DNA from 2 places in the Kitasatospora sp. NPDC059817 genome. Region 2 is predicted to be linked to the other one. Evidence: riboswitches for the same ligand, from Rfam matches in the RefSeq annotation. Region 2 holds a riboswitch; the other holds the start of a gene.
What was found. A riboswitch is a leader RNA that binds a small molecule or an ion and turns the genes downstream of it on or off. The one in region 2 is predicted to bind S-adenosylmethionine.

Region 1: linked by a shared signal. The riboswitch ahead of ACFV61_RS04550 (aminotransferase class V-fold PLP-dependent enzyme) and the one ahead of thrC (threonine synthase) in region 2 are both predicted to bind S-adenosylmethionine.

Annotation. Positions count from the first base shown of each region.
Region 1 is NZ_JBHWIR010000012.1:40,088-54,389, forward strand. Features, by position in the region: gene ACFV61_RS04530 (NYN domain-containing protein) at 1-1,192, opposite strand, end outside; gene ACFV61_RS04535 (hypothetical protein) at 1,481-1,744, opposite strand; gene ACFV61_RS04540 (rhomboid family intramembrane serine protease) at 1,946-2,728, shown strand; gene ACFV61_RS04545 (Lrp/AsnC ligand binding domain-containing protein) at 2,770-3,051, shown strand; gene ACFV61_RS04550 (aminotransferase class V-fold PLP-dependent enzyme) at 3,078-4,511, opposite strand; SAM riboswitch class IV at 4,564-4,681, opposite strand; gene trpD (anthranilate phosphoribosyltransferase) at 4,789-5,865, opposite strand; gene ACFV61_RS04560 (hypothetical protein) at 5,986-6,411, opposite strand; gene ACFV61_RS04565 (heme-copper oxidase subunit III) at 6,807-7,427, shown strand; gene ACFV61_RS04570 (c-type cytochrome) at 7,616-8,425, shown strand; gene ACFV61_RS04575 (ubiquinol-cytochrome c reductase iron-sulfur subunit) at 8,434-9,486, shown strand; gene ACFV61_RS04580 (ubiquinol-cytochrome c reductase cytochrome b subunit) at 9,483-11,135, shown strand; gene ACFV61_RS04585 (GntR family transcriptional regulator) at 11,242-11,613, shown strand; gene ACFV61_RS04590 (Ig-like domain-containing protein) at 11,633-12,895, opposite strand; gene ACFV61_RS04595 (cytochrome c oxidase subunit 4) at 13,075-13,491, opposite strand; gene ctaD (cytochrome c oxidase subunit I) at 13,491-14,302, opposite strand, start outside.
Region 2 is NZ_JBHWIR010000006.1:66,553-80,854, reverse strand. Features, by position in the region: gene ACFV61_RS02540 (extracellular solute-binding protein) at 1-114, shown strand, start outside; gene ACFV61_RS02535 (cupin domain-containing protein) at 164-514, opposite strand; gene ACFV61_RS02530 (DUF3263 domain-containing protein) at 582-842, shown strand; gene otsB (trehalose-phosphatase) at 873-1,712, shown strand; gene ACFV61_RS02520 (trehalose-6-phosphate synthase) at 1,802-3,268, opposite strand; gene ACFV61_RS02515 (glucosyl-3-phosphoglycerate synthase) at 3,319-4,320, opposite strand; SAM riboswitch class I at 4,468-4,604, shown strand; gene thrC (threonine synthase) at 4,622-5,902, shown strand; gene ACFV61_RS02505 (MoaD/ThiS family protein) at 5,944-6,222, shown strand; gene ACFV61_RS02500 (cold-shock protein) at 6,801-7,004, shown strand; gene groL (chaperonin GroEL) at 7,351-8,973, shown strand; gene ACFV61_RS02490 (hypothetical protein) at 9,069-9,425, shown strand; gene ACFV61_RS02485 (PadR family transcriptional regulator) at 9,536-9,919, shown strand; gene ACFV61_RS02480 (hypothetical protein) at 9,916-10,908, shown strand; gene ACFV61_RS02475 (copper homeostasis protein CutC) at 10,966-11,652, shown strand; gene ACFV61_RS02470 (HelD family protein) at 11,711-13,762, opposite strand; gene ACFV61_RS02465 (DNA repair helicase XPB) at 14,074-14,302, opposite strand, start outside.

The sequences.
Region 1 (14,302 bases), on a different contig from region 2:
CCGCGGTCTCGCCGGTCCGGCTGAACCGCACCCGCACCCCCCGCGGTGGCGCCATGATCACCGGAACGTCCAGGTCCTGCCCGTCGAACACACAGGTGACCTCCGCCTGCGTGCGCTGGGCCAGCATCGCCAGCCCGCCCAGCAGCCGGATCCGCTGCTGCTCCAGCGGCAGCGTCGGATAGCCCGTCTTGGTCACGTTGTAGCCGTCCACCACCAGGTGCACCTGCGGGATCGCCAGCAGCTGATCCAGCAGCGCCGGATCGTCGTCGGCCAGACCGCGCCGGGCCACGTCGTGCGGCGAGGCCGCCCCCGGCACCACCGCCTCCACCAGGTCCCCCGGCCGGATCTGGGAGACCGGCAGCGCCAGCTCCCGCTGGAGCCCCTGCGCCGACTGCAGCACCGTGTCCAGCAGCAGCCGCAGCCGCATGTCCTCGACGCTGCGGCCCTCGCGGGCCGACCGGCGGCCCTGCTCGGCCGCCGTCTCCAGCTCGCCGACCCGGTGCCGCAGCCGCCGCGCCTCGGACTCCGCGGCGCCGCGCTCGGTGGCCGCCTGCGCCCTCGCGGCCTCCAGCTCGGCGGTCAGCCGCCTGGTCTCGGCCTGCGCCCGGCGGGTGTCGCTCTCCAGCGAGCGCACCTTCTTCCGCAGCGACTCGGCCTCCCGGCGGACGTCCTCGGACTCCGCACGCTGCCGCTCCAGGTCCGCCCGGGCCGCTGACCGCAGCTCGGCGAGCTCCGCCTGCAACTTCTCCACCAGCCGGGTGGCCTCGGCGGCCGCGCCCTCGGCGCCGGCCCGCTCGGCCTCCTCCCCGGCCTCGGCCACCAGCCGGCTCCAGCCGGCCGACCGCACCAGGTAGGCGGCGGCCGCGACGTCCATCGGATCGGCGGCGCCCGGGACGCTGCCCGACTCCAACGCCTTCACCAGGTCCGGCTGGCCCAGCCTCAGCCGCTCCGCTATCCGCACCCGGAACGCCGGCTCCGACTCCAGCGCCGCGGCCAGCGCCGTGGCCGCGTACTTGGCCCGCCGGGCCGGGGTGAACTTGACGTACTGGCGCAGGCTCTGCGGGAGCTCGCCGGGCGGCAGCCCGCCGAGCGCGTCCGAGGCCAGGCCGACCACGCGCCGGCGCACGCCCTCGGGCAGCGGCCGGTCCAGCTTCTCGGCAGCACGCTCCGCCACCGCCTCGCCGGAACCCACCGCCTCGCCGGAGCCTGCCGACGCATCGGAACCCGCCGCCTCGCCGACGGCCGCGGGCCCGGACGGGGCCGCGTCGGCGGCCTGCGCCTGCGCGGCGGCAGCAGGCTGAAGCCCCTGCGCTTCGGCGGGCTCCCTCGCTGCGTCCACCACGTCCTCGGCTCCGATCCTGGTCCTACGGGGTCACGGCCCGCGGCCGCCGCCCTGTCGTCACGCTCCGTGCGTCCTGTCTGTATTGTCCCAGCGCGGCGGGCAGGCGCGCCGCGCACCCGCCCCCCGCGCCGTCGGGCGTCAACCCTGCTCGGCGGAGGCCTCCGCGCTCTCGGCACCCGGACGGGCCACCAGCTCGACCTGGTCCACGGCGTTGCACCAGCGGCAGCGCACCGACTCGATCGTCTCGCTCAGCACCTCGGTCTCCTCGACCTTGGACTCGCCGGCCAGGTCGAAGTGCAGGAACTCGGTGACCCGCGCGGTGCGGGTCACGTCGAAGCGGGTGAGGTTTCCGCACAGGGTGCAGCGCCAGCGCGTCTCGGCGGTCAGGGCGGGGACGGTCATCGGGGGTCCTCTCGGGTGGTCCCTGGGTGGGCTAGGCGCTCCCCCCGGGGCCCCGGCGTCGGCGGCGGGAGGCGGGATTGCCCGCCCCAAGCCTATTGCCTGAGGCAACCATCCCGGCCACCAGTCAGGAGAACGAGCGGGCTAGTCCACCTGCCGTACAAGGCCGTGTCACACGCCCGACACGGAGGGATGCTTGGCCGCATGGCACTGACGGCCCCCGGGCACACCGACGCGCGGGGCGAACGCCCGTCCGTGCCCGCCCCGGCGGTCACCTACGCCCTGATCGCGGTCAACACCCTGGTGTTCCTGCTGGGCCCGGCCGCCGGGCTCAATCCGCTGTACGGCACCGGCCAGTCCCGGCTCTGCGCGGAGCAGCGGTACGAGCAGCGCTGGGGCGTCATCCCCGCCGAGGTGCTGGCCGGCCGCCCGCTGACCGCCGAGCAGCTGGCCCAGGCCCCCGACCCGGCCCCGGGCTGCCCGGCCGCGCCCACCCCGGCCAAGCACCCGGCGCTGTCCGTCCTCACCGGGCTCTTCGTGCACGCGGGCTGGCTGCACCTGCTGGGCAACCTGCTCTTCCTCCACGTCTTCGGCCCCACCGTCGAACAGCGGCTGGGCCGGGCCCGGTTCGCCCTCTTCTACCTGGCCGCCGGCAGCCTGGCCACGTACGGCTTCGCCCTCGCCGAGGCGCACTCCCCGGGCTCCACCCGGGTGCTGATCGGAGCCTCCGGCGCGATCTCCGCCGTCCTCGGCGCCTACCTGCGCTTCCATCCGCGCGCCCGGGTGACGACGCTCGTCCCGCTGCTGCTGTTCCTGCCGCTGCGCTTCCCGGCCTGGCTGGTGCTCGGCCTCTGGTTCGCCCTGCAGTGGTGGTCGGTCCACTCGGCCGGACCCGGGGTGGCCTATCTGGTCCACGTGATCGGCTTCGCGGCGGGCTTCCTCTACGCCTGCACGGCGGTCAGCCACCCCCCGAGACGACCCGGCTGACGCCCGATACGCTGGCGGCACCCCACAAAGGAGCCCGAACAGTGATCACCGCCATCGTCCTGATCAAGACCAGTGTCGACCGCATCCCGGAGATCGCCGAGGCCATCGCGGCCATCGAGGGCGTCAGCGAGGTGTACTCGGTGACCGGTGGCTACGACCTGGTGGCGATGGTCCGGGTGCGCCGGCACGACGATCTGGCCGCGGTCATCCCGGGCCGGCTGAACAAGGTCCCGGGCGTGGCCCACACCGAGACCCAGATCGCCTTCCGCACCTACTCCCAGCACGACCTCGAGGCCGCCTTCGCCCTCGGCCTGGACGAGTAGGCCTCTCAGCCTGCCGACCGGGCCCCTCAGCCCTGCCGACGCCCCCGGTCGACCTCCACGGTGGCGACGCAGCGTCCGCCCTCGTTGCGGTAGTTCCACGCGGCACCGTCCGTGACCAGCTCGCGGACGGCGGTCAGGAAGCGGTCGACGTGCTCGTCCGGGGTCCCGGCCCCGAAGCTCACCCGGATCGCGTTCAGGCTGCGCTCGCCGGGCAGCGACGGCTCGGGCGCCCCGCACTCGGAGGGGGAGACCTCTTCGTCCCCGAGCAGGGTGCGCAGCAGCGGGTGCGCGCAGAACAGGCCGTCGCGGACCCCGATGCCGTACTCGGCGGACAGCGCGGCCGAGAAGTGCGAGCTGTTCCAGCCCTGGACGACGAAGGACAGCACGCCCACCCGGGCCGCCTCGGCACCGAACAGGTTCAGCACCTTGACCTGCGGGATCTCCGCCAGCCCGGCGGTCAGCCGGGCGATCAGCTGCCGCTCCCGGGCCTCCAGCGCGTCGAAGCCCGCCTCGCTCAGCGCCCGGCAGGCCGAGGCGATCGCGTAGGCGCCGATGACGTTCGGCGAGCCGGCCTCGTGCCGGGCCGGGCCAGAGTGCCACTGGACGGCCACCGAGCCGTCGGTCTCCCGGGCCACCGTCCGGGTCGCCCCGCCGCCGGCCAGGTACGGGTCGGCCGCGTCCAGCCAGTCCGCCCGGCCGGCCAGCACACCGGCGCCGAAGGGCGCGTAGATCTTGTGGCCGGAGAAGGCGATCCAGTCGACGTCCAGCTCGCGCACCGAGACCCGGTGGTGCGGGGCCAGCTGGGCGGCGTCCAGCACCACCCGGGCGCCGTGCCGGTGCGCGGTCCCGGTCAGCTCGGCGACCGGCCACAGCTCGCCGGTCACGTTGGAGGCGCCGGTGACGCAGAGCAGCTTGGGGCCCTCGGGCGCCTCGGCGAGCGCGGCGTCCAGGGCGGCGACCGCCTCGGCATGCGAGCGCGGCGCGCGCAGGTAGTGGACGTCGAGCCCGGCGTGCGCCCAGGGCAGCAGCGAGGCGTGGTGCTCGGTCTCGAAGGCGAACACCCGGGTCCCGGCCGGGACGGCCGAGGCGAGCAGGTTCAGCGAGTCGGTGGTGGCCCGGGTGAAGACCACCTGGTCGCCCTCGCGCAGGTCGAGGAACTCGGCGACGGTGCGGCGGCTCTGCTCGAACAGGTCGGTGGACAGCTGGGAGAGGTATCCGGCGCCGCGGTGCACGCTGCCGTAGTAGGGGGCGTAGGCGGAGACGTCGTCCCAGACCCGCTGGAGCGCCGGGGAGCTGGCCGCGTAGTCGAGGGCCGCGTACCCGACCTTCTCGCCGCTGGCGAGCGGGACCTGGACGTCGTGGCCGAGGACGGCGAGGGGGGCGCAGAGTTCAACACGAGGCTGCCGCGCGGAGCGCGTCGAGACAAGGGTGGCGGCGGGCGACGGGTGGGAGACCGACATGAGGATGCACTCCTTCTGGGGGTGTGGGACCCCGGGAGTACTAGTCGTCGGGCGTCCGCGCTTGCCGCACGGACGATTCGCCGAGCGACCCGGTCCTCACCCAGGGCACCCCGCCACGGACGGAGGGTTGCCGGACAGCAAGCTGGGGCTTGACGCTGTCACTCATGACCTGGCCAAGACTCTAGGTCGCGCCCAGCGAGTGGTCAAACAGGCATCCACCATCCGGACAGCCGAGGAGCCCGCGCCGACGTTGCGGCACGGGCTCCCAAGTACCGCCTCACACCCGGCTGGTGGCCTCCGACCAACGCCGCAGCAGCTCCTGCGCCGCGCCCGAGTCGATGGCCCGCTCCGCCCGCGCCATGCCGGCCGCGAGCTGTTCGGTGAGCGGCGCCTCGCCCAGGTCGAGCGCGACCAGCGCCGCCGCCGTGTTCATCAGGACGGCGTCCCGTACGGCCCCGCGCTCGCCCGCCAGCAGCCGACGCGCGACCTCGGCGTTGTACGAGGGGTCCGCCCCGCGCAGCGCCTCGATGCCGACCAGCTCGACGCCGACGTCCCGCGGGTCGAAGGTGGTCTCGGTGACGGTCCCGTCCCGCACGATCCACACCTGCGAGGTGGTGGTGATGGTCAGCTCGTCCAGGCCGTCGTCGCCCCGGAAGACCAGGCCGGTCGAGCCGCGCCGGGCGAGCACGCCGGCGATCAGTGCGGCGAGCCGGGTGTCGAAGCAGCCGATCGCGTGCGAGGTGACCTTGGCCGGGTTGGTCAGCGGGCCGAGGATGTTGAACGCGGTCGGCACTCCGAGGTCGCGCCGGGCGGTGGCGGCGTGCCGCATCGACGGGTGGAACTTGGCCGCGAAGCAGAAGGTCAGCCCGACCTCCTCGGCGATCTCGGCGACCCGCCGGGCCGACAGGTCGAGGCGGACGCCGAGCTTCTCCAGCACGTCCGAGGAGCCGCTGGCCGAGGAGGAGGCCCGGTTCCCGTGCTTGACCACCTTGGCGCCGGCCGCGGCCGCGACGATCGCCGACATGGTGGAGATGTTGACGGTCTTGGCCCGGTCCCCGCCGGTGCCGACGATGTCCACGGCCGGGCCGGGGATGTCCAGCGGCTCGGCGTGCGCGTACATCGCGTCCACCAGGCCGGTGATCTCGTCGACCGTCTCGCCCTTGGCCCGCAGCGCCACCATGAACCCGGCCACCTGGACGGGGGACGCCTCGCCGCTCATGATCCGGTCCATCGCCCACGCGGTGGCCGAGCGGTCGAGGTCCTCCCCCTTCAACAGCGCCGCCAGGACGTCCGGCCAGGTGCGGACCACCTGCGCGGGTGCGGTACCACCGTTCGCAGGGTTCACGTTCACCATGGCTGACTCCAGCTGTTGTCGGGTTCCCCGCGTCGGGGGGACGTCCGTACGGATGGAGTCAGCCTATCGACCAGTCGGGTTCCCGAGGCGGCGTCTTCTCTAGTCGTGAGACGGCACCGCTCAGCGGCTGACGGGCGCCCGCTTGGCCAGCCGTGCCCGCAGCAGGGTGGCGACCGCGCCGGCCAGCGCCACCGGGTCCACCGGGCGGGAGATCGCGGCGTCGGCCCGGCTCCAGGCGGCCAGCCAGGAGTCCTGCGGCCGGCCGATCAGCACCAGCACCGGCGGGCAGCCGTAGATCTCGTCCTTGAGCTGGCGGCCGAGCCCGAGCCCGCCGGCCGGCACCGCCTCGCCGTCCAGGATGCAGAGGTCCACGCCGCCCTTCTCCAGTGCCTTCAGCACCGCCGGGGTGGTCGCGCACTCCAGGTAGGACAGTTCCGGAAGGTCCTCGACGGGCCGGCGGCCGAGTGCCGTCAGCACCTGCTCGCGGGTGTTGCGGTCATCGCTGTAGACGAGGACGGTGAGCGTCTCGTCGGTCGTGTACGCCATGGGCCCTGCTCCCTCAAGTGTGATCCGGACCACGTTCGCCTGATCCGGATGCTACTCCCGATCACCCGTCGCCGAGTCCCCCTCGCGGACCTTCCTCCTCAAGCCGCCGCGCCCGCGACTCACCCGCCCGGAGGACGGCCCGTCACCCGGACCCGTCCAGACCACCCGTACGGCCGATAAGGGGCCCGCGCATTACCCCCGGAGGCTCCGCCAAGCGTGCAACGACGCGCTGGGCAACGGGGTCGCGGGCCCCTTCGAGGAACCGTCAGAAAAGGGACACGCCGCTGCTCAGCCGCCATTGGGGTCCCCCACCGCCCCTCAGGGGGGCATACCGCACGCACCGGACACTCCGAGGGACACCCCCCGGCGTGAAGACGGAATAAGGGACCGACATAATGTCCGTCGTGGCGACAGCAACAGCAGTAGAAACCGGGCACGCGCACGGATCGGTCAACCGGCCGAACATGGTCAGCGTCGGAACGATCGTCTGGCTCAGTTCCGAGTTGATGTTCTTCGCGGCCCTCTTCGCGATGTACTTCACGCTCCGCTCCGTCAAGGGAGCCGAGTTCTGGACCGAGAAGGCGCACGCCCTCAACGTGCCCTTCTCCTCGGTCAACACCACGATCCTGGTGCTCTCCTCGCTGACCTGCCAGCTCGGCGTGTTCGCTGCCGAGCGCGGGGACGTGAAGAAGCTCCGCTCGTGGTTCGTCATCACCTTCGTGATGGGCGCGATCTTCATCGGCGGCCAGATCTTCGAGTACACCGAGCTGGTCAAGAAGGACGGCCTCTCGCTGTCCTCCGACCCGTACGGCACGGTGTTCTACCTGACCACCGGCTTCCACGGTCTGCACGTGACGGGTGGTCTGATCGCCTTCCTGCTGGTCCTGGGACGGACGTACGCAGCCAAGCGCTTCACGCACGAGCAGGCCACCGCCGCGATCGTCGTGTCGTACTACTGGCACTTCGTCGACGTCGTGTGGATCGGCCTGTTCGCGACCATCTACCTGATCAAGTAACCAGCTGATCAGGTCGCTGGCCACCGGCTTCGGTCCCCGCCCTCACCGGCGTCGGGCCGATTCTGCCGGTGGGCGACGCTCCCACCGACCGACCGCGCGCGCAGCCCTAGACAGGCAGCCTCGTGCCGGCCAGACCGGCCGCCGGGTGCACCCACCAGTCGACCAGATCCTGACACCGGGGTTATTCCGTGAAAAAGCTCTCCGCACGACGGCGCCACCCATTGGCGGCGCTGGTCGTCCTACTTCTCGCCCTGGCGGCAACCGGGGGGCTGTACGCCGCGTTCGCGCCCGCCGACAAGGCGCAGGCCGACGTCGCCGCGCAGTCGCTCGCGATCGATGAGGGCAAGAAGCTCTTCGCCGTGGGCTGCTCCTCGTGCCACGGCCTGAACGGCCAGGGCAGCAGCGACGGTCCGAGCCTGGTCGGCGTCGGCTCCGCCTCTGTCGACTTCCAGGTCGGTACCGGCCGCATGCCGGCCCAGCAGCCCGGCGCCCAGGTGCCGCGCAAGAAGAACATCTACTCGCAGGCGGAGATCGACCAGCTCGCCGCCTTCGTCGCTTCGCTCGGCCCCGGCCCGGTGACGCCGACCCCGGAGCAGTACACCTCGACCAACCCGGACGACATCTCCAAGGGTGGCGAGCTGTTCCGCACCAACTGCGCCCAGTGCCACAACTTCGCCGGCCAGGGCGGTGCCCTGACCAAGGGCAAGTACGCCCCGTCGCTGGAGGGCGTGGACGCCAAGCACATCTACGAGGCCATGCAGACCGGCCCGCAGAACATGCCGTCGTTCCCGGACACCACCATGCCCGAGGAGCAGAAGAAGCAGATCGTGGCCTTCGTCCGCCACACCACCTCCGATGAGCCCAACCCCGGTGGTCTCACGCTCGGCAGCCTCGGTCCGGTGACCGAGGGTCTGTTCGGCTGGATCTTCGGTCTCGGCACGCTCATCGCGGTCGCGATCTGGGTCGCCGCCCACACCACCAAGGCCAAGAAGTCATGAGCCACGACATGTCAGAAGAGAAGCTGCCGGAGTCACACGGCTCCGCCGGTGACGTCGCCGCACACGGCGACCCGTTCGCCGACCCGGGTCTTCCGGCCCACGAGCCCCGCCGCACCGACATCGACGAGCGGGCCGCCCAGCGGGCCGAGCGCCAGGTCTCGCTGATGTTCGTGGTCTCGATGCTCGCCACCATCGGCTTCATCGCCTCGTACGTGGCCATCGACCCGGACAAGATCGTCTACATCTTCCCGCTCGGTCACGTCAGCGCGCTGAACTTCGCGCTCGGCATGACCCTGGGCGTCGCGCTGTTCATGATCGGCGCGGGTGCGGTCCACTGGGCCCGCACGCTGATGTCGGACGTCGAGCTGCCGGCCGAGCGCCACCCGATCGAGGCTGACGACGAGGTCCGCGCGGACGTCATCGAGCAGTTCAAGACCGGTGCCGCCGAGTCCGGCTTCGGCCGCCGCAAGATGATCCGCAACACCCTCATCGGCTCCATGGCGCTGGTCCCGCTCTCCGGCGTGGTCCTGCTCCGCGACCTCGGGCCGCTGCCCGAGAAGAAGCTGAAGGAGACGGGCTGGAACGAGGCGACCCCGGCCCAGCCCCTGCAGCTCATCAACATGAACACCAACCTGCCGATGAAGGCCGAGGACATCGTCATCGGCTCGCTGACCTTCGCCATGCCCGAGGGTCTGCACGTCCACGACGAGGACTTCCAGCAGGCGATCGCCAAGGACGCCCTGATGCTGGTGCGCATCGCACCGGACGACATCAAGGACGACCGGTCGCGGGAGAAGGGCTTCGAGGGCATCCTCGCCTACTCCAAGATCTGCACCCACGTCGGCTGCCCGATCAGCCTGTACGAGCAGCAGACCCACCACGCGCTCTGCCCCTGCCACCAGTCGACCTTCGACCTGGCGGACGGCGCGCGCGTGATCTTCGGCCCGGCCGGCCACCCGCTGCCGCAGCTGAAGATCATCACTGACGAGAAGGGCTACCTGGTCGCCACCGGCGACTTCGACGAGCCCGTCGGCCCGAGCTACTGGGAGCGTGCTCGATGAGTACGAGCAGCACCACCGGTGCCGCCAAGCCCGCCAGCACGCGCGCCAAGCCCGCCAACAAGTGGGAGGCCGCTGCTGACTGGACGGACGGCCGGGTGGGGATCTACTCCCTCGCCAAGGCCAACCTGCGCAAGATCTTCCCGGACCACTGGTCCTTCATGCTGGGCGAGATCTGCCTCTACACGTTCGTCATCATCATCCTGACCGGTGTCTACCTGACGCTGTTCTTCAAGCCGTCGATGGCCGAGGTCGTCTACAACGGCTCGTACGTGCCGCTCAAGGGCATCGGGATGTCCGAGGCGTACGCCTCGACGGTGGACATCAGCTTCGAGGTCCGCGGCGGTCTGCTGATCCGGCAGATCCACCACTGGGCCGCCCTGGTCTTCGTGGCCGCGATGCTCGTGCACATGATGCGCGTGTTCTTCACCGGCGCGTTCCGCAAGCCGCGTGAGATCAACTGGGTCTTCGGCTTCCTGCTGCTGATCCTGGGCATGTTCGACGGCTTCTTCGGCTACTCGCTGCCGGACGACCTGCTGTCGGGTACCGGTATCCGGTTCATGGAAGGCGCGATCCTCGCCGTCCCGCTGGTCGGCACCTACATCCAGATGTTCCTGTTCGGGGGCGAGTTCCCCGGCCACGACATCGTGCCGCGCTTCTTCACGATCCACGTGCTGCTGATCCCGGGCATCATGCTCGGCCTGCTGGTGGCGCACCTGATCCTGGTCTTCTACCACAAGCACACCCAGTGGGCGGGCCCGGGCAAGACCGAGAAGAACGTCGTCGGCATGCCGCTGATGCCGGTCTACATGGCCAAGGCCGGTGGCTTCTTCTTCCTGGTGTTCGGTCTGATCGCCGCCATCTCGGCGATCGCCACGATCAACCCGATCTGGGCGTACGGCCCGTACCGCCCGGACCAGGTGTCCACGGACGCCCAGCCCGACTGGTACATGGGCTTCTCCGAAGGCCTGATCCGCGTCATGCCGGGCTGGGAGGTCGGCCTGTGGGGCCACACCCTGAACCTGGGTGTCTTCATCCCGCTGATGATCTTCCCGCTGGTCCTGGTCTCGATCGCGGTCTACCCGTTCATCGAGGGCTGGATCACCGGCGACAAGCGCGAGCACCACATCCTGGACCGCCCGCGCAACGCGCCCGTCCGCACCGCGCTCGGCGCCGCCTGGATCAGCCTGTACCTGGTGCTGCTGGTCGGTGGTGGCAACGACCTGTTCGCCACCCACCTGCACCTGTCGATCAACTCGATCACCTACTTCGTCCGCGTCGGCTTCTTCGCGGTGCCGGTCATCACCTTCATCATCACCAAGCGCTGGTGCCTCGGCCTCCAGCGCCGGGACAAGGAGAAGGTGCTGCACGGCCGCGAGACGGGCGTCATCAAGCGCCTGCCGCACGGCGAGTTCGTCGAGGTGCACGCCCAGCTGCCGCAGAAGGACCTGTACAAGCTCACCGCGCACGAGCAGGTCCAGCCGGTCGAGCTGCCGGCCCAGACGGACGAGAACGGCGTGGCCGGCAAGGCCGGCCTGATCGGCCGCACCCGGGCCAAGCTGTCCCGCGGCTTCTACGGCGGCGGCGCCCAGATCCCCAAGCCGACCTCCGAGGAGCACCACGAGATCACCAGCGGCCACGGCCACCACTGATCCCGTACGCCCCGCAGCGTCACACCCGAGGGCCGCTGACCAGAGTTCTTCTGGTCGGCGGCCCTCGGGCTTTCCCGTCCCCCGTCCGCACCCTCCAGGAGCTCCCGTGCAGCTGTCCGTCGACCCCGCCGCCGCCACTCCCCCGTACGAGCAGATCCGGGCCCAGATCGCCGAGCGGGCCCGTTCCGGCGAACTGCCGACCGGGCTGCGGCTGCCCACCGTCCGGGCCCTGGCCGAGGAGCTGGGGCTGGCCGCCGGGACGGTCGCCCGGGCGTACCGGGAACTGGAGGCGGACGGCGTGGTGGAGACCCACGGCCGGCGCGGCACGCTGATCGCGGCCACCGGCGACACCGCGCACCGGCTGGCCGCCGCGGCCGCCGCCGAGTACGCCGAGCGGGCGACCCGGCTCGGGCTCCCGCGGGCGGACGCGCTGGCCGCCGTGGACGCCGCCCTGCGGCTGGCCTACCAGGAGGCCTGAGAAGGCGCTCCAGGGGCCCTCAGGCCTCCGGGCGGATCATCCCCGAGGCGTGGGCCTGGGAGGACGGCACGGTGGTGCTGACGGGCTGCCCGAGGGCGCTGTGCTTGATCCAGTCCGTCCAGGAGATGTTCCAGTCCCCGAAGCCGTTGCCGAAGGGCTCCATGGTGGCGCCGCGGCTGTTCACCACCGTCACCAGGTCCCCCACCCTGGTGTTCTGGAAGTACCACTTGGCGTTCTCGGTGCTCATGCCGGTACAGCCGTGGCTGACGTTCTCCAGGCCCTGCGAGCGGACCGACCAGGGCGCCGCGTGGACGTACTCTCCGCTCCAGGTGACCCGGGTGGCCCACTCCACGTTGAGGTCGTAGAACTCCGAGCTCCCGGCCTTTATCCCGATCGTCTCGCCGTTCATCCGGACGGACCGCTCCTGGCCGAGCACCACCTTGACGCCGTTGCGGGTGTCGAAGCCGGGCTTGCCGGTGGTCACCGGGATGCTCCGGAGCAGCTCGCCGTCACGGCTGAGGGTGAGCAGGTGGGCGGCCGCGTCGACCACCGTCTCGACCCGTGCGCCGATCCGCAGGCCCAGCGTGCTGCGGTCGCCGCCGTAGAGGCCGTCCGCGATCCGGACGCCGGTGCCGTCGAAGGCCAGCGAGACGGTGGTGCCGGCCGGCCAGTACTCCTGCGGGCGGAAGTGCAGTTCCTTGTCGCCCACCCAGTACCAGGCGCCGGTGACGGCGGGCTGGGAGCTGACGGTCAGGACGCGCTCGACCTCCTGGCGGGCCTGCGGGTCCTGCACCGCCTCGGAGAGCTGCACGGTGAGCGGCTGGCCGACGCCGTAGATACCGCTGCCGGAGGAGTCCGGGCCCAGCTTGGCGGTGAGCAGGCGCTGGGCGGCGAGGGTGCTGAAGTCCGCCGTGGTGTCGCCGCGGCCGCCCTTGCCGTCGTCGGCGGCGATCCGCACCGAGTAGTCGGTGTCGGCCTTCAGCCGGCCGGTGGTCTGCCAGCTGCGCTGGTCCTCGGCGAGCTGACCGGCCACCACCCGGCCGTCCGGGCCGGTCACGGTGACGTCGGTCAGCCGGCTGCCGGGCACGGACGTCACCGTGACCGGTTTGGAGGGGTCGACCTTGCCCCCGCCCTCGGCCGAGAGATGGACGAGCACGGCCGCGTCGATCCGGTGGGGGCCGACCGCCTCGCCGCCGCCGGACGAGCAGGCGGCCAGCGGGGCCAGTACTGCGAGGGTCAGCGAGATGCCGCCGATACCTGCGATTCCGCGCCTGTCGGCCATGAAACGCCTCCGAGGGTCCGCACGATTGCTCAGATCGTAGGAACGAGGCCCGCCGAAGCGACATCGGAGCGCCCCCGCGTTCACCCGGGTGAGTGAGTTCGTCACCCTGGAGACGCAACGGGGCCGGTCCTCCCCGTGCGGGAGGACCGGCCCTGTCGTCGTCGGCGGAACCCGGGAACCTACTGGTTCTGGTTCTCGCCCCGGTAGAACTCGAAGACCCAGCCGAAGAGGCCGATCAGGATGATCGGGATCGACCAGAACAGCAGCCACCAGCCGAAGATCACTCCGAGGAACGCCAGCGAGCCGCCGATCGCCAGGGAGAGCGGCTGCCAGCTGTGCGGGGCGAAGAAGCCCAGCTCGCCGGCGTCGTCCGCCACCTCGGCCTCGGGGTTGTCACCCGCGCCGCTGTCCACCCGGCGGGCGGTGAAGGCGAGGTAGTACCCGATGAAGGCGCAGAGCGCGAAGGCGAGGAACAGCGCCGTGGTGCCGGCCGCCTCGATCCCGTGCTCCGAGTGGTTGGTCCACAGGCCGTAGGTGACGGCCATCGCGAGGACGAAGACCGCCAGCCCGAGGAAGATCTTTCCCTGTTCCTTCATCAGACGTCGCCCTCCTTCTTGCCCTTGTCCAGCTTCGGGGCGTCGTACTTCGCCGGGGTCACGCCGGCGAGGTGCTTGGCCGGCTCACCGTGGTTCTCCAGGTAGTCCAGCGCGGCGATCTCCGGGTGGTGGAGGTCGAAGGCCGGGGATTCGGAGCGGATCCGGGGCAGGGTGAGGAAGTTGTGCCGCGGCGGCGGGCAGGAGGTCGCCCACTCCAGCGAGCGGCCGTAGCCCCACGGGTCGTCGACCTCGACCTTCTCGCCGTACTTGGCCGTCTTCCACACGTTGTAGAGGAACGGCAGCATCGAGGCGCCGAGCACGAACGAGCCGATGGTCGAGACGGTGTTCAGCGTGGTGAAGCCGTCCGAGGCCAGGTAGTCGGCGTAGCGGCGGGGCATGCCCTCCGCGCCGAGCCAGTGCTGCACCAGGAAGGTGGTGTGGAAGCCGAAGAACAGCGTCCAGAAGGTGATCTTGCCGAGGCGCTCGTCCAGCATCTTGCCGGTCATCTTCGGCCACCAGAAGTGGAAGCCGGCGAACATCGCGAAGACGACGGTGCCGAAGACCACGTAGTGGAAGTGGGCGACGACGAAGTACGAGTCCGAGACGTGGAAGTCGATCGGCGGGGAGGCCAGCAGCACACCGGTCAGACCACCGAAGAGGAAGGTGACCAGGAAGCCGACCGTCCAGAGCATCGGCGTCTCGAAGCTCAGCGAGCCCTTCCACATGGTGCCGACCCAGTTGAAGAACTTCACACCGGTCGGGACCGCGATCAGGAAGGTCATGAAGGAGAAGAACGGCAGCAGCACCTGCC
Region 2 (14,302 bases):
GTCAGCAACCGGATCAAGGCCGGGATCGGGCAGGCCGTCACCGGGGACCCGAAGCAGGCGCTCGCCGGGCTGCAGGACGCGGCGGTCAAGGAGGCGGCCCGGGTCCGCAGGTGAACCCGGGCCGGGGCGCTCTTCAGGGGCGGGGGCGTCAGGGGCGGGCTCGTCAGGGGAGCGTGATGGCGTAGGCCTTGCGGAGCGTCTCGTGGACCGTCCAGGTGGTCCGGTCGCCCTCGCGCAGCACGGCGCAGTCGCCCGGGCCGACCTCCAGGGTCGGGCCGCCCTCGACCTCGATGGTGGCCCGGCCGCTGAGCACCACGAACAGCTCGTCGGCCTCCACGTCGGTGACCACGCCCGGGGTGATCTGCCAGATGCCGCGCAGCTGGCGGCCGTCGGGGGACTCGGAGAGGACCAGGCCGGAGACCTCCGGGGTGCCGGAGACGATCTGGGCCGGGTCGAGCGGGTCGGGTTCGAGGTCGGCGGTGGGGATGTGCACGGCGAAGCTGGGCGTGGTCATACCGCCGACGCTAGCCGGGGCGGCCGGGCGCCGGAGGGCGCACAGTGTGTCCGGCTCACGCGGGAGAATGACACTCCGTAGTGATGGCGGAGGTGTCCTGGTGGGTGAGCTGAGTGAGCGGGACCTGGCGGTGCTGGCCCTGGAGGGGCGGCAGTGGCGGACGGCCGGGGCCAAGGAGCGGGCGATCCGGGAGGAGCTGGGGCTCTCCTCCACCCGGTACTACCAGCTGCTGAACGCGCTGCTGGACCGGCCGGAGGCACTGGCGCACGCCCCGGTGCTGGTGAACCGGCTGCGCCGGATCCGGGAGGCCCGTCGGTCCGCGCGGTAGCGGGAGGGGGCCGCGGGGTAGGGCTCGGGCATGGGCTTTGACGAGAAGTGGGTGCCGGTCACGGCTGCCGGGCGGGACGGGCTGCGGGCGATCCTGGCGGCGCCGGGCGAGGCGGTGATCGCGCTGGACTTCGACGGGACGCTGGCGCCGATCGTGGCGGACCCCGATCGGGCGCGGGCGCATCCGGGGGCGGCGGCCGCGCTGCGGGCGCTGGTGCCGGCGGTGCGGGCCGTGGTGGTGGTGACCGGGCGGCCGGCCGCGCTGGCGGCGGAGTACGGCGGCCTGGACGGGCTGCCCGGGGTCGTGGTGCTGGGGCACTACGGCGCCGAGCGCTGGGAGGGCGGCGAGGTGACCGCGCCGCCGGTGCACCCCGGGGTGGCCGGGGCGCGGGCGGCGCTGCCGGGCCTGCTGGCGGCGGCGGGGGCGCCCGAGGGGACGTGGCTGGAGGACAAGGGGCGCTCGCTGGCGGTGCACACCCGGCGCACGGCGGCGCCCGAGGAGGCGCTGGAGCTGCTGCGGGCGCCGGTCGGCGAGCTGGCGGCCGGGCACGGGCTGGTGGTGGAGCCCGGGCGGCTGGTGCTGGAGCTGCGGCCGCCGGGGGTGGACAAGGGCGCGGCGCTGACCGGCTTCCTGCGCGAGCGCGAGGCCGGCTCGGTGCTGTACGCGGGGGACGACCTGGGGGACGTGGCGGCCTTCGCGGCGGTGGAGAAGCTGCGCGGCGAGGGGGTGGCGGGGCTGCTGGTGTGCAGCGGCGCGGTGGGGGACGCGCCGGTGCGCGAGCTCGCCGACCGGGCGGACCTGGTGGTCGCGGGCCCGGCCGGCGTGGTGGAACTGCTCGCGGCGCTCGGCGCGGCCGTCGGCGCGGGCTGAGCCGGGCGGCAGCGCGCGGTCGGGCCGGTTCAGAGCGCGTCGAGCCGGCTCAGAGCGCGTCGAGCCGGTTCACAGCGGGCCGAGCTGGTTCACAGCGCGTTGAGCTGGTCGAGGAACCACTGCTGCGGGGGCAGCGCGGTGGCCGCCGCCGCGAGGCGCTTGGTGCGGTCGGCGCGCTCCTCCTCGGGCATGGTGAGGCCGGCGTGCAGGGCGTCGGCGGTGGCGATGACGTCGTACGGGTTGACGGTGAGCGCGTCCTCGGCGAGTTCGGCGTACGCGCCGGCCTCGCGGGAGAGCACCAGGGCGCAGCCGTGGTCGGACACCACCGGAACCTCCTTGGCGACCAGGTTCATGCCGTCCCGGATCGGGTTGACCAGGGCCACGTCGGCGAGCCGGTAGGCGGCCAGGGAGCGCGGGAAGTCGTCGTCGACGTGCAGGATCAGCGGCTGCCAGGCGGGGGTGGCGAACTCGGCGTTGATGTCCTCGGCGAGCCGTTGGACCTGGGCGGTGTAGGCGCGGTACTCGGCGAGGTCGGTGCGCGAGGGGTAGGCGAAGGCGATGTGCACCACCCGGTCGTGCCATTCGGGGCGGGTGCGCAGCAGGTGCCGGTAGGCCTGGAGGCCGCGGACGATGTTCTTGCTCAGCTCGGTGCGGTCGACCCGGACGATGGTGCGGCGCCCGCCGACGGCCTCGCGGAGGGCGGCGAGGCGTTCGTCGACGTCCGGGCGGTGGGAGCGTTCGCGCAGGAAGTCGGCGTCGGCGCCGAGCGCGTGGACGCCGAGCCGGGTGGTGCGGCCGGCGTGGGTGACGGTCATGGCGTCCCGGTCGACCTCGGCACCGAGCAGGTCGGCGCAGCAGTCGGCGAAGGCCAGCGCCCAGCGGCGGGTCAGGAAGCCGGCCCGGTCGGCGCCCAGGATGCCGGTGAGGACGGCCTCGGCGACGTCGTCGGGCAGCAGCCGGAAGTACTCGGGCGGGGCCCACGGGGTGTGCGAGAAGTGGCCGATCCGCAGGTCGGGGCGGGCGGCGCGGAGCAGGGCCGGGGTCAGCGAGAGGTGGTAGTCCTGGACCAGCACGGCGGCCCCGGGGGCGGCCTCGGCGGCCAGTGCCTCGGCGAAGGCGGCGTTGTAGGCGCGGTAGGCGGCCCACTCGGTGCGGAACCCGGCGTCGAAGGCGGGGGCGGTGGGGGTGGCGTAGAGCAGGTGGTGGACGAACCAGAGGGTGGAGTTGGCGACGCCGTTGTAGGCGCGGGCGAAGGTGTCGGGATCGATGTCCAGCATGCGGACGGCCTGGCCGCCCACATCGTGCCCGGCGAGGTCGAGGCGGCCGTCCGGAGCCTCTCTGGCGGCCTGTCGGTCGGCGGCGCCGAGGGCGGCGCAGACCCAGACGGCGTCGGGGTCGTCGATGGCGGAGAGGCCGGAGACCAGGCCTCCGCCGCCGCGGCGGAGGGTCAGCGTGCCGTCGTCCGCGGTGCTGAACGACACCGGTCCCCGATTGGAGGCCACCAGGACGGGGGCGGTGCCGGTCGCACTCGAACGTTCGGTCGTGAGATCGCCCATGGTTGGTACGTTGCCTGGGCTCCGGAGCGGCAAACCCTTTCGGTGGGTGTTCAGTGTCGGGTCGCGTACTCGGGCACGGTGTGCATGGGCGGGCGTTCCAGGGCGGTCACCGGGTGGGTGTGGGCGGTGAACTCCCGGCTCTGCGGGTCGCGGGTGAACTGGGTCAGCAGCGGGTGGACGAGGTCGGCCGAGGCCTTCAGCCGGTGGGTGCGGTCGAGGCGTTCGAGGGCGGTGCGGTAGATGGTGGCGGCCATCCGGCCGAGGGCCTGGCCGTCCTGGTGCCGGTGGTGCCGGACACCGACGTCCACCTGGGCCAGGGCGTCCAGCCCGACCGTCTCCAGCGCGTCGACCAGCAGGCCGAGTTCGACGCCGTAGCCGGTGGGGAAGGGGAGCCGTTCGAGCAGCGCGCGGCGGGCCGCGTACTCGCCGCCGAGCGGCTGGACGAAACCGGCGAGTTCCGGCCAGTGCAGGTTGAGCAGCGGGCGGGCGACCAGTTCGGTGACCCGGCCGCCGCCGGCCGGGACCACCGCCCCCTCCGTCTCCAGCGGCCGGTCGTACATGGCCTTGACCAGCTGGATGTCCGGTTCGGTGAGCAGCGGGCCGAGGATGCCGGAGACGAAGGCCGGGTCGAACTCGCGCAGGTCGGCGTCGACGAAGCAGACGATGTCGCCGCGGGTGACCAGCAGCGAGCGCCAGAGCACCTCGCCCTTGCCGGGGACGGCGGGCAGCCGGGGCAGGATCGCGTCGCGGTACTCCACCCGGGCGCCGGCCCGGGCGGCGACGGCGGCGGTGGCGTCGGCCGAGCCGGAGTCGATCACGACGAGTTCGTCGACCAGCGGGAGGCGCTCCATCAGCTCGCGGCGGATGGTGCGGACGATGTCGCCGACGGTGGCCTCCTCGTCCAGTGCGGGCAGCACCACGCTGACCGTGTGGCCGGTCCGGCGCTTGGCCTCCAGCAGGGCGTGCACCGGCCGGTCGACCGCGCTCCACGAGCGGCGGCGCAGCCAGGACGCCGCCTGCGGGAGCAGCGCGGGGGTCGGTTCGGCGGGCACGGGACTCTCCTCGGCGGGGTCGGTGGGACGCGCCATCTCGCGTGGCGGACGATCCCGTTCGGGGTTGACGCCTTCGGATACAGTCTTCGTACAGCGGCCGGACCTTTGCACGTCGGGGTCGCCGTTGAGCACCACCACAATTTCACAAGCTCATCCAGAGGGACTGAGGGAACGGCCCGTTGACGTCCCGGCAACCTTCTCGCGCGGCTGTCTGTCGACAGGCCCCGGCGGGACAGGTGCCAATTCCGGCCTGTGGCGCGACCGTGCCACGGGGAAGATGAGGAGAGAGGCCTCCGCCATCATGGCTATCGACACTGTCGCACCCGCATCCGTGGACCTCGGCCCCGCCACCGCGCTGTCCTGTCGGGAGTGCGGCACCCGCTTCCCGCTCGGTCCGAGCTTCGCCTGCCTGGAGTGCTTCGGCCCGCTGGAGATCGCGTACGACTTCGGCAGCGAGGGCGCCGAGGAGCTGCGCCGCCGGATCGAGGCCGGCCCGAGTTCGATCTGGCGCTACGCGCCGCTGCTGCCCGTCCCGGCCGACGTCGCCACCAAGCCCAACCTGAACCCCGGTTGGACCCCGCTGGTCAAGGCGGACAACCTGGGCCGCGAGCTGGGCTTCACCGCGCAGCTGCACATCAAGGACGACTCGGGCAACCCGACCCACTCGTTCAAGGACCGCGTGGTGGCCTGCGCCATCGAGGCCGCGCGGGCCTTCGGCTTCACGACGCTCTCCTGCTCCTCCACCGGCAACCTGGCCGGCGCGGTGGGCGCGGCGGCCGCCCGGGCCGGTTTCAAGTCCTGCGTGTTCATCCCGCACGACCTGGAGCAGGGCAAGGTCGTCATGGCCGGGGTGTACGGCGGCGAGCTGGTCGGCATCGAGGGCAACTACGACGACGTGAACCGCTTCTGCTCGGAGCTGATCGGCGACCCGGCCGGTGAGAGCTGGGGCTTCGTCAACGTCAACCTGCGCCCCTACTACGGCGAGGGCTCCAAGACGCTGGCGTACGAGATCTGCGAGCAGCTCGGCTGGCGGCTGCCGGAGCAGATCGTCATCCCGATCGCCTCCGGCTCCCAGCTGACCAAGATCGACAAGGGGCTGCAGGAGCTGATCAGGCTCGGCCTGGTCGAGGACCGGCCGTACCGGGTCTTCGGCGCCCAGGCGGCGGGCTGCTCGCCGGTGTCGGCGGCGTTCAAGGCCGGCCAGGACGTGATCCGCCCGGTCAAGCCGGACACCATCGCCAAGTCGCTGGCGATCGGCAACCCGGCGGACGGCCCGTACGTGCTGGACATCGCCCGGCGCACCGGCGGCGCGGTCGAGGACGTCACCGACGCCGAGGTGGTGGACGCGATCCGGCTGCTGGCCCGGACCGAGGGCGTCTTCGCCGAGACCGCGGGCGGGGTGACCGTCGGCGTGCTGAAGAAGCTGGTGGAGACCGGCCAGCTGGACCCGGCCAAGGAGACCGTCGCGATCAACACCGGCGACGGCCTGAAGACCCTGGACGCCGTCGCCGGGGCCGGGATGACCGCCGTCATCCGCCCGACCCTGGCGTCCTTCCACGACGCCGGCCTCGCGTCCGCCTGAAACACCCCCCACCCCGCTGGGTCGCACCCGCTAGGAGAACCATGAGCGCCAACGTCCGTATCCCCACCATCCTGCGCACCTACACCGGCGGCGCCGCCGAGGTGGCCGCCGAGGGCGCCACCCTGGGCGAGGTCATCGCCGACCTGGAGAAGAACCACGCGGGGATCGCCGCCCGCATCCTGGACGACGCCGGCAAGCTGCGCCGTTTCGTCAACGTCTACGTGAACGACGACGACGTGCGCTTCGCCGAGGGCCTGGCGACCGGGATCGCGGCCGGCGCCAGCGTCTCGATCATCCCGGCGGTGGCCGGCGGCTGCTGAGCCGCGCCCCGATCCGGGCACTCCGCCCGAGCCGTTCGTCCGACCGGCCGTTCGCGCGTACGGAATTCCGTTCTCCGTACGCACGGACGGCCGGCCGCATTTCGGCGGGAATATGGCGGGGTCAAGTCGGAGTAGAGTGTGGCTCGGTTGGGAACAGGGCTTCCCCTCATCCTCACCCGCGAATCGCCGGACGGTCGTCCGGCCGCTGAGACCGGTCGGGTGCCTGGGCCGTGAAACATGTCAGGCAGATGTCAGAATTCCCGCGGGGATTTGTAGTAATCCGTCCGCTATGTCCGGCGTGAAATGCCGAATTCCTCCCGCTTTCGCCCGTCCTGCCCCTTGGCGCGGTGCCGGAATTCCCCGCAGCTGACCCTGTTGCAGAGGGCGTCGATCCGGATACATTCAGCCGCGGTCGACGTAATCACCCGCTCACAGGGCGCCGTCAGGCACCCCCGGCGGAGGACTGCGGCGTGCACGGCTGCGCCCAGGGGGGGTTCCCCGGGCCGGCCTTCAAACCAGACCCGGGCCCGCGACCTGCGGGCGCGTGAAGGGCCAGCACAGCACTAGGGGAGTTCGGAATGGCTCAGGGCACCGTCAAGTGGTTCAACGCGGAGAAGGGCTACGGCTTCATCGCGGTCGACGGTGGTGCGGACGTCTTCGTCCACTACAGCGCGATCCAGATGGACGGCTACCGCACCCTCGAGGAGGGCCAGCGGGTCGAGTTCGAGATCTCCCAGGGACAGAAGGGCCCGCAGGCGGACATGGTCCGCGCCGCGGTGTGACCCCCTTCCGACCCCAGGAGCTCGGCGCGGCCCACGGCTGGTGACCACTCGCTTCTCGACGGGCCCGTACGACACGCGTCGTGCGGGCCCGTCGGCGTTCCCCGGCGGGGAGTTGCGCGGGTCGGCGGGAGCGCCCCGGACGGCTCGCGGGATCGCGATTGGGCTTGCACTCGACCACCCGGAGTGCTAATCATTGGCGTTAGCACTCACAGCGTGAGAGTGACAGCGGACCGGGTCGGTGAGGCCCCCGGGAGCGGTAGGGGAAAGGACCCCCGCACACCAGGGCCGTCCGTCGCGGGCACCCCTTGGTCCGAGCAGTCGACCGTGTCCCGGAGGACCACTTCTGATGGCCAAGATCATCGCCTTTGATGAGGAAGCTCGCCGCGGCCTTGAGCGTGGCATGAACCAGCTCGCCGACGCAGTGAAGGTCACGCTCGGCCCCAAGGGTCGCAACGTCGTGCTGGAGAAGAAGTGGGGCGCCCCCACGATCACCAACGACGGTGTCTCCATCGCCAAGGAGATCGAGCTCGAGGACCCCTACGAGAAGATCGGCGCGGAGCTCGTCAAGGAGGTCGCCAAGAAGACCGACGACGTCGCGGGTGACGGCACCACCACCGCCACCGTGCTCGCCCAGGCCCTGGTTCGCGAGGGTCTGCGCAACGTCGCCGCCGGCGCCAACCCGATGGCCCTGAAGCGCGGCATCGAGAAGGCCGTCGCCGCCGTCTCCGACCAGCTGCTGGCCCAGGCCAAGGACGTGGAGACCAAGGAGCAGATCGCCTCCACCGCCTCCATCTCGGCCGCCGACACCCAGATCGGCGAGCTCATCGCCGAGGCCATGGACAAGGTCGGCAAGGAAGGCGTCATCACCGTCGAGGAGAGCAACACCTTCGGTCTGGAGCTTGAGCTCACCGAGGGCATGCGCTTCGACAAGGGCTACATCTCCGCCTACTTCGCGACCGACCTGGAGCGCATGGAGGCGACGTTCGAGGACCCGTACATCCTCATCGCCAACTCCAAGATCGGCTCGGTCAAGGACCTGCTGCCGCTGCTGGAGAAGGTCATGCAGAGCGGCAAGCCGCTCGTCATCATCGCCGAGGACGTCGAGGGCGAGGCCCTGTCGACCCTGGTCGTGAACAAGATCCGCGGCACCTTCAAGTCCGTCGCCGTCAAGGCCCCGGGCTTCGGCGACCGCCGCAAGGCCATGCTCGGCGACATCGCCATCCTCACCGGTGGCACCGTGATCTCCGAGGAGGTCGGCCTCAAGCTGGAGAACGCCGGCATCGACCTGCTGGGCACCGCCCGCAAGGTGGTCATCACCAAGGACGAGACCACCATCGTCGACGGTGGCGGTGACAGCGAGCAGGTCGCCGGCCGCGTGAACCAGATCCGCGCCGAGATCGAGAACAGCGACTCGGACTACGACCGCGAGAAGCTCCAGGAGCGCCTCGCCAAGCTGGCCGGCGGCGTGGCCGTCATCAAGGCCGGCGCGGCCACCGAGGTGGAGCTCAAGGAGCGCAAGCACCGCATCGAGGACGCCGTCCGCAACGCGAAGGCCGCCGTCGAGGAGGGCATCGTCGCCGGTGGTGGCGTCGCGCTGCTGCAGGCCTCGGTCGCCTTCGACAAGCTGGAGCTGGAGGGCGACGAGGCCACCGGTGCCAACATCGTCAAGGTCGCGCTGGAGGCCCCGATCAAGCAGATCGCGACCAACGCCGGCCTGGAGGGTGGCGTCGTGGTGGAGAAGGTGCGCAACCTCCCCGCCGGTCACGGCCTGAACGCGGCCACCAACACCTACGTCGACCTGATCGCCGAGGGCATCATCGACCCGGCCAAGGTGACCCGCTCCGCGCTGCAGAACGCCGCCTCCATCGCGGCGCTGTTCCTCACCACCGAGGCCGTCATCGCCGACAAGCCGGAGAAGGCCGCTGCGGCCGCCGGCGGCGGCATGCCGGGCGGTGACATGGACTTCTGATCCTGATCACACCGATCGGATCAGTTGGTTCCTGATCGTGTGGGCGGTCCCCTTCGGGGGGCCGCCCACACGGCGTTCTACCGGAGAATGGACAGATGGCTTCCGACGACATCGAGACCGCGCTGCACAACGCGCGGGCGCTGATCCTGGCCGACCTCACCGCGCGGGACGTGGCGGACGCCGCCGTCGTCTCCCTGGTGGAGCAGGCCGTGACGCACCGCCGCTGGTGGCTGGAACAGTGGCCGGACGGCACCGAGTACGTGCTCGGGCTGGTCGCCCAGGACGTCCAGGACGCGCTGCTGGAGGCGTACGGGCGCTGGCCGCTGTGCACCGCCTGCGCCGCCGACGGGGACCCGCACGCGCTCGGCGTGGAGCCGGAGCTGGGGCCGGAGCCGCACTGGGTGTGCGGCAAGCAGGGTGCGGTGGTCGCGCCGGTGGGGGAGCTCTCCTAGCCCATTCCTGGCCTGCTCCTGGTCCGCTCCCAGCCCGCTCGTGGTCCGCGTGGTGGACCGGGCGGCGGGAGTACTGGACCTATAGGTAGGTTGACGATATATGTAGTCGTATGACTGAACGCTCGATGCAGGAGCCGACGCTGCTGCTGCTCACCGCCCTGGCGGACGCCCCGAGACACGGCTACGCCCTCATCCAGGAGATCGCCGCGATCTCCGAGGGCCGGGTCAAGATGCGCACCGGCACCCTGTACGGCGCCCTCGACCGGCTGCTCCAGCAGGGGCTGATCGAGGTCGCCGCGGAGGAGGTCGTGGACGGGCGGGCACGGCGCAGCTACGCGCTGACCAGCGTCGGCCGGGAGGCGCTGGCCTCCGAGGCGGAGCGGCTGCGGGCCGTCGCCACCGAGGCGGAGCGCCGTCTCGCGAACGTCCTGTCGGCGCTGCAGGGAAAGCCGGAGCCGGAGGGGAAGTCGATGATGAGGGGGTTCTTCGCATGACCACACCCATGACCACGCCGACGATGGGGGCGCCTTCGACCGCGCTGCGGGCGGCGCTGCAGTTCTACCCGCCGCGCTACCGCCGGGAGCGCGGCGAGGAGCTGGCCGCGGTGTTCGCCGACACCACGGCGGAGGCCGGCCGCTCGGCCGTCGCCCGCGAGGCGTTCGACCTGGCCGCGTACGGGCTGCGGGTGCGGCTCGGGCTGACCGGCTCCTCGCTGGCCGGGCGGGTGCTCGCGCTGGCCGCGCCGATGGTCGCCGGGGCGCTGGCCGGTGCGGCCCTGGTGCCGTGGGTGAGCGATGCGGAGCGGGCCGCCCATCGGCTGACCTGGGACGACTCGTACCTCACGTACGCCCTGACCATCGCGCCGCCGGTGATCGCGCTGCTGCTCGCGGTGGCCGTCGTGACGGGGCGCTGGACGGCGGTGCGGGTCATCTCGCTGGTCCAGGCCGTCTCCGCGCTGTTCGTGCTGGCGAAGGCCGTCGTGCTGCCGCCGGAGTTCGACCTCTGGGGGGTGGGGGACAGCAGCGTGGCCACCATGCCGTTCGTGCTGGGGGCGCTGCTACTGGCCGCGGCGCCGACGGAGTTGCTCCCCAGGGCCTCCTGGCGTTCCGGCGGGCTGGCGCTGGCCTCGGTCCTCGGGGGTGGGCTGCTGGTGGCGCTCCAGCACTGGGGCGACTCGACCTTCCCGCTGGACATGCAGTGGTTCGCGGTGCTGCTGATCGGGCCGCTGCTGCTGACCTTCACCGCGCTGCGCGGCCGGGTGCTGCCGGCGGCCGTCGGGGTCGCGGTGCTGTCGCTGACGATGTTCGCGGGCCTGTTCAACATCTGGCGCGAGGGCCGCGGGTTCTGGCACGTGCTGCCGATGGCGGCGCCGGTGCTGCTGCTCCTGGTGGCGGCCGCGGTGGCGGTGCGCCGGATCGGGACCGGCGACGGGCTCGGCGGACGGTTCGGCGGGGGCTCCGGGAAGGGGCGCAGCCTGGCGTGACCCGGGGGCTGGGGCGAAGTGCTCGCCGGGCCCGGCCGGATGTGGCAACCTACTGATATGTCTAGACCAATTTTCGAAGTCATCGCGCTGACGCCCCAGGACGCCCAGGCTGCCGAGTCGGGCGGCGCCGACCGGCTCGAACTGGTCACCGACATGGCCGCGGACGGGCTCACCCCGTCCGTCGAGGACTTCGCCCGGATCCGGGCCGCCGTCGACATCCCGCTGCGCGTCATGCTCCGGATCCAGGACGGCTTCGCGCCCGGCGGCCTGGACGAACTGGCCGCCCGGGCCGCCGCGTTGCGGGCCGAGGGCGCCGAGGAGTTCGTCTTCGGCTTCCTCCACGCCGACGGCGCCGTCGACCTGGCCGCCACCGCCGCCGTCGCCGAGGCGGTGGCCGGCTGCCGCTGGACCTTCCACCGGGCGATCGACCACAGCGCCGACCGGGCCGCCCTGCGGGCCGCCGTCGGCGCGCTGCCCGGGCTGGACACCTTCCTCACCTCGGGCGCGCCTGCCGGCGTCGACGCCGGGCACGAGGTGCTGCTGGCGGACCTGGCCCGCGCGGGCGAGCCCGGGTACGGGCAGCGGATCCTGATCGGCGGCGGCCTGCGGGCCGAACACCTGAAGGGGCTGCGGGCCGAGGGCTTCGACGGCTTCCACGTCGGCGGCGCGGTGCGGGTCGACGGCTGGCGGACGCCGGTGGACGCGGCCAAGGTCGCCGAGTGGCGGGCCTTGATCGACGCCTGAGCGCGCGCGGCGGGCGGGGGGCCGGTCCCGGTGGGGCCGGCCCCCGCTGCCCGGTTCCTCAGTGCAGCTGCGCGGGCAGCGGCTCGCCGTGCAGCACCGTCAGGCCGGAGACGGCACGGGTGAGCGCCACGTACAGCCGCCGCAGGCCGGTCCGCTCGTCCGGCTCGCCCGCGACCACCGCGGCCGGCTCGTCCAGCACCACGTAGTCGTACTCCAGGCCCTTGGCCAGCGAGGCCGGGACGAGCGTCAGCCGGGCCTCGGCGCTGGTCTCGGCGCCGGGGGACAGGTACGGCAGGCCGGCCGCGGTCAGCGCCTCGGCGAGCGCCGGGATCCGGGCGTCGGCGGCGATCAGCCCGGTCGAGCCCTCGTGCTCCAGCGCCTCGCGGCAGGCCGCCAGGACGGCGGGCACGGCCTCCCCGTCCGGGAGGCGGCGGATCGTCAGCGAGCCGGGGGCGTCGCGCACGGAGGTCGCCGGGGCCAGGCCCGGGGCGATCGCCGGGAGCAGCCGGGAGGCGTACGCGATGACCTCCTCCGGTACCCGGAAACCCTTGGTCAGCTCCTCGACGTGGGCGTCCGGCTTGCCCAGGTGGCGCAGCGCGTCCGGCCAGCTCGCCGTCGCCCACGGGGTGGTGCCCTGGGCGAGGTCGCCGAGGACGGTCGCCGAGCCCGTCGTGCAGCGGCGGCCGACCGCGCGGTACTGCATCGGGGAGAGGTCCTGCGCCTCGTCCAGCACCACGTGCCCGAGCGAGGGGGTGCGCTGCACCAGGTCCGTCGCCTCGTCGACCAGGACGGCGTCGGCCTGCGTCCAGCGGGCCGTCTTCACCGAGCGGCCCGGCTTGGGCCACAGCACCGCCTGCTGCTCCTCCGGGGTCAGCACGCCCTCCGCGCAGGCGGCCAGGAACTCCGGGTCGGAGAGCAGCCGCAGCACCAGCTTCGCCGGATCGACCGCCGGCCAGCACTCCTTGGCCACCGCCTTGACCGCGGCGTTGCGGGCCACCGCGTCCTGCACCCGGTCGTCGGGGGCCTCGCCGGACTGTTCCATCTTCAGCAGCACGGTGTGCGCGATCCGCTGCGGCAGGGCGTCCCTGGCGGCGCCGTAGCGCACCTCGCGGCCCTTCAGCTCCTCGATGATCTCGGCGAGCTCGTGCACCTGGACGCGCCAGCGGCGGGAGCCGCGGACCACCACGCAGGGCTCGGTGGGCAGCGCGATGCCCGCGCGCACCGCCCGGCGCAGCACCTCGGCCATCCGGGCGTCGCCCTTCAGCCGGGCCGCCTGCGGGTCGTCCTCGCCGCGCACCTCGACGTGCCCGACCAGCTGCTGCACGGTCGCCTGGGCGACGTCCAGCTCGCCCAGGGCCGGGAGCACCTGCTCGATGTAGGAGAGGAAGGCGTTGTTCGGCCCGATCACCAGCGTGCCCGTCCGGGCGAGGCGCTCACGGTGCGCGTACAGCAGGTACGCGACGCGGTGCAGGCCCACGGCCGTCTTCCCGGTGCCGGGGGCGCCCTGGACGCAGATGGTGCCCGTCACGTCGGAGCGGACGATCTCGTCCTGCTCGGGCTGGATGGTGGCGACGATGTCGCGCATCGGGCCGACGCGGGGCTTCTCGATCTCGGCGGCGAGCAGGGCGGAGGCGGTGTCCGCCTCCGCCGGGTCGCTCAGGTGCTCGTCCTCGTAGGCGGTGAGCTCGCCGGCGGTGTAGCCGAAGCGGCGGCGGCGCTCGACGTCCAGCGGCTCGGTGCGGGTGGCCCGGTAGAACGGCTGGGAGACCGGCGCGCGCCAGTCGATCACCATCGGGTCGCCGTCGGCGTCGTGGACGTGCCGGCGCCCGATGTAGAAGTTCTCGCCCCCTCCTCCTTCGCTCAGCTCCTCGCTGATCGCGTGCAGGTAGTCCAGGCGGCCGAAGAACAGCGGGGTGTGCGAGAGGTCGGCGAGGGCGGCGATCCGGGCCTCGATCTGGTTCTGGAGGACGGCGGCGGACACCCAGGTGCCGGTCACGTCGCGCAGGTCCAGCGACTGGACGTCCTCGCGCATCGCTCGCAGCGCGGACCGGGACGCGGCCAGGTGGTCGCGTTCGCGCTGGAGGGGGTCGGTGGTGGGGGTGGCGGGCACAGCGAACCTTCCCGGCTGCGCCGGAACCGGGCGCAGCGGATCGATGGAGCTCACGGTGGGTACGGCCGACCGGTTGCCGTGCGGTCGGCGCCTCCCCCGGCTGCCTGCGCGACTTCAGCAGGTACCACGGTTCGGGAGGGGGCAGACGGACGATCCTAGACCCGTGCGGCCCGGGGTTCCAGCCGCGCAGGTCCCGGCCCCCGTACGACCCGGAGGACGCACACCGCGGCGGCACCGCCCCGGGCACCGCCGCGCGCGTGGTCCTCCTCGGGCGCGACGGTGTCCGGGGCCGGGGTGCCCTGCCGCACGCCCTACAGCACGTCGTCCGCGTCGATGATGCGGTACGCGTAGCCCTGCTCGGCCAGGAAGCGCTGCCGGTGGGCGGCGAAGTCCTGGTCCACGGTGTCCCGGGCGACCACCGAGTAGAAGTGCGCCGAGTGGCCGTCCGCCTTCGGGCGCAGGACGCGGCCCAGGCGCTGGGCCTCCTCCTGGCGGGAGCCGAACGTCCCGGAGACCTGGATGGCCACGGTGGCCTCGGGC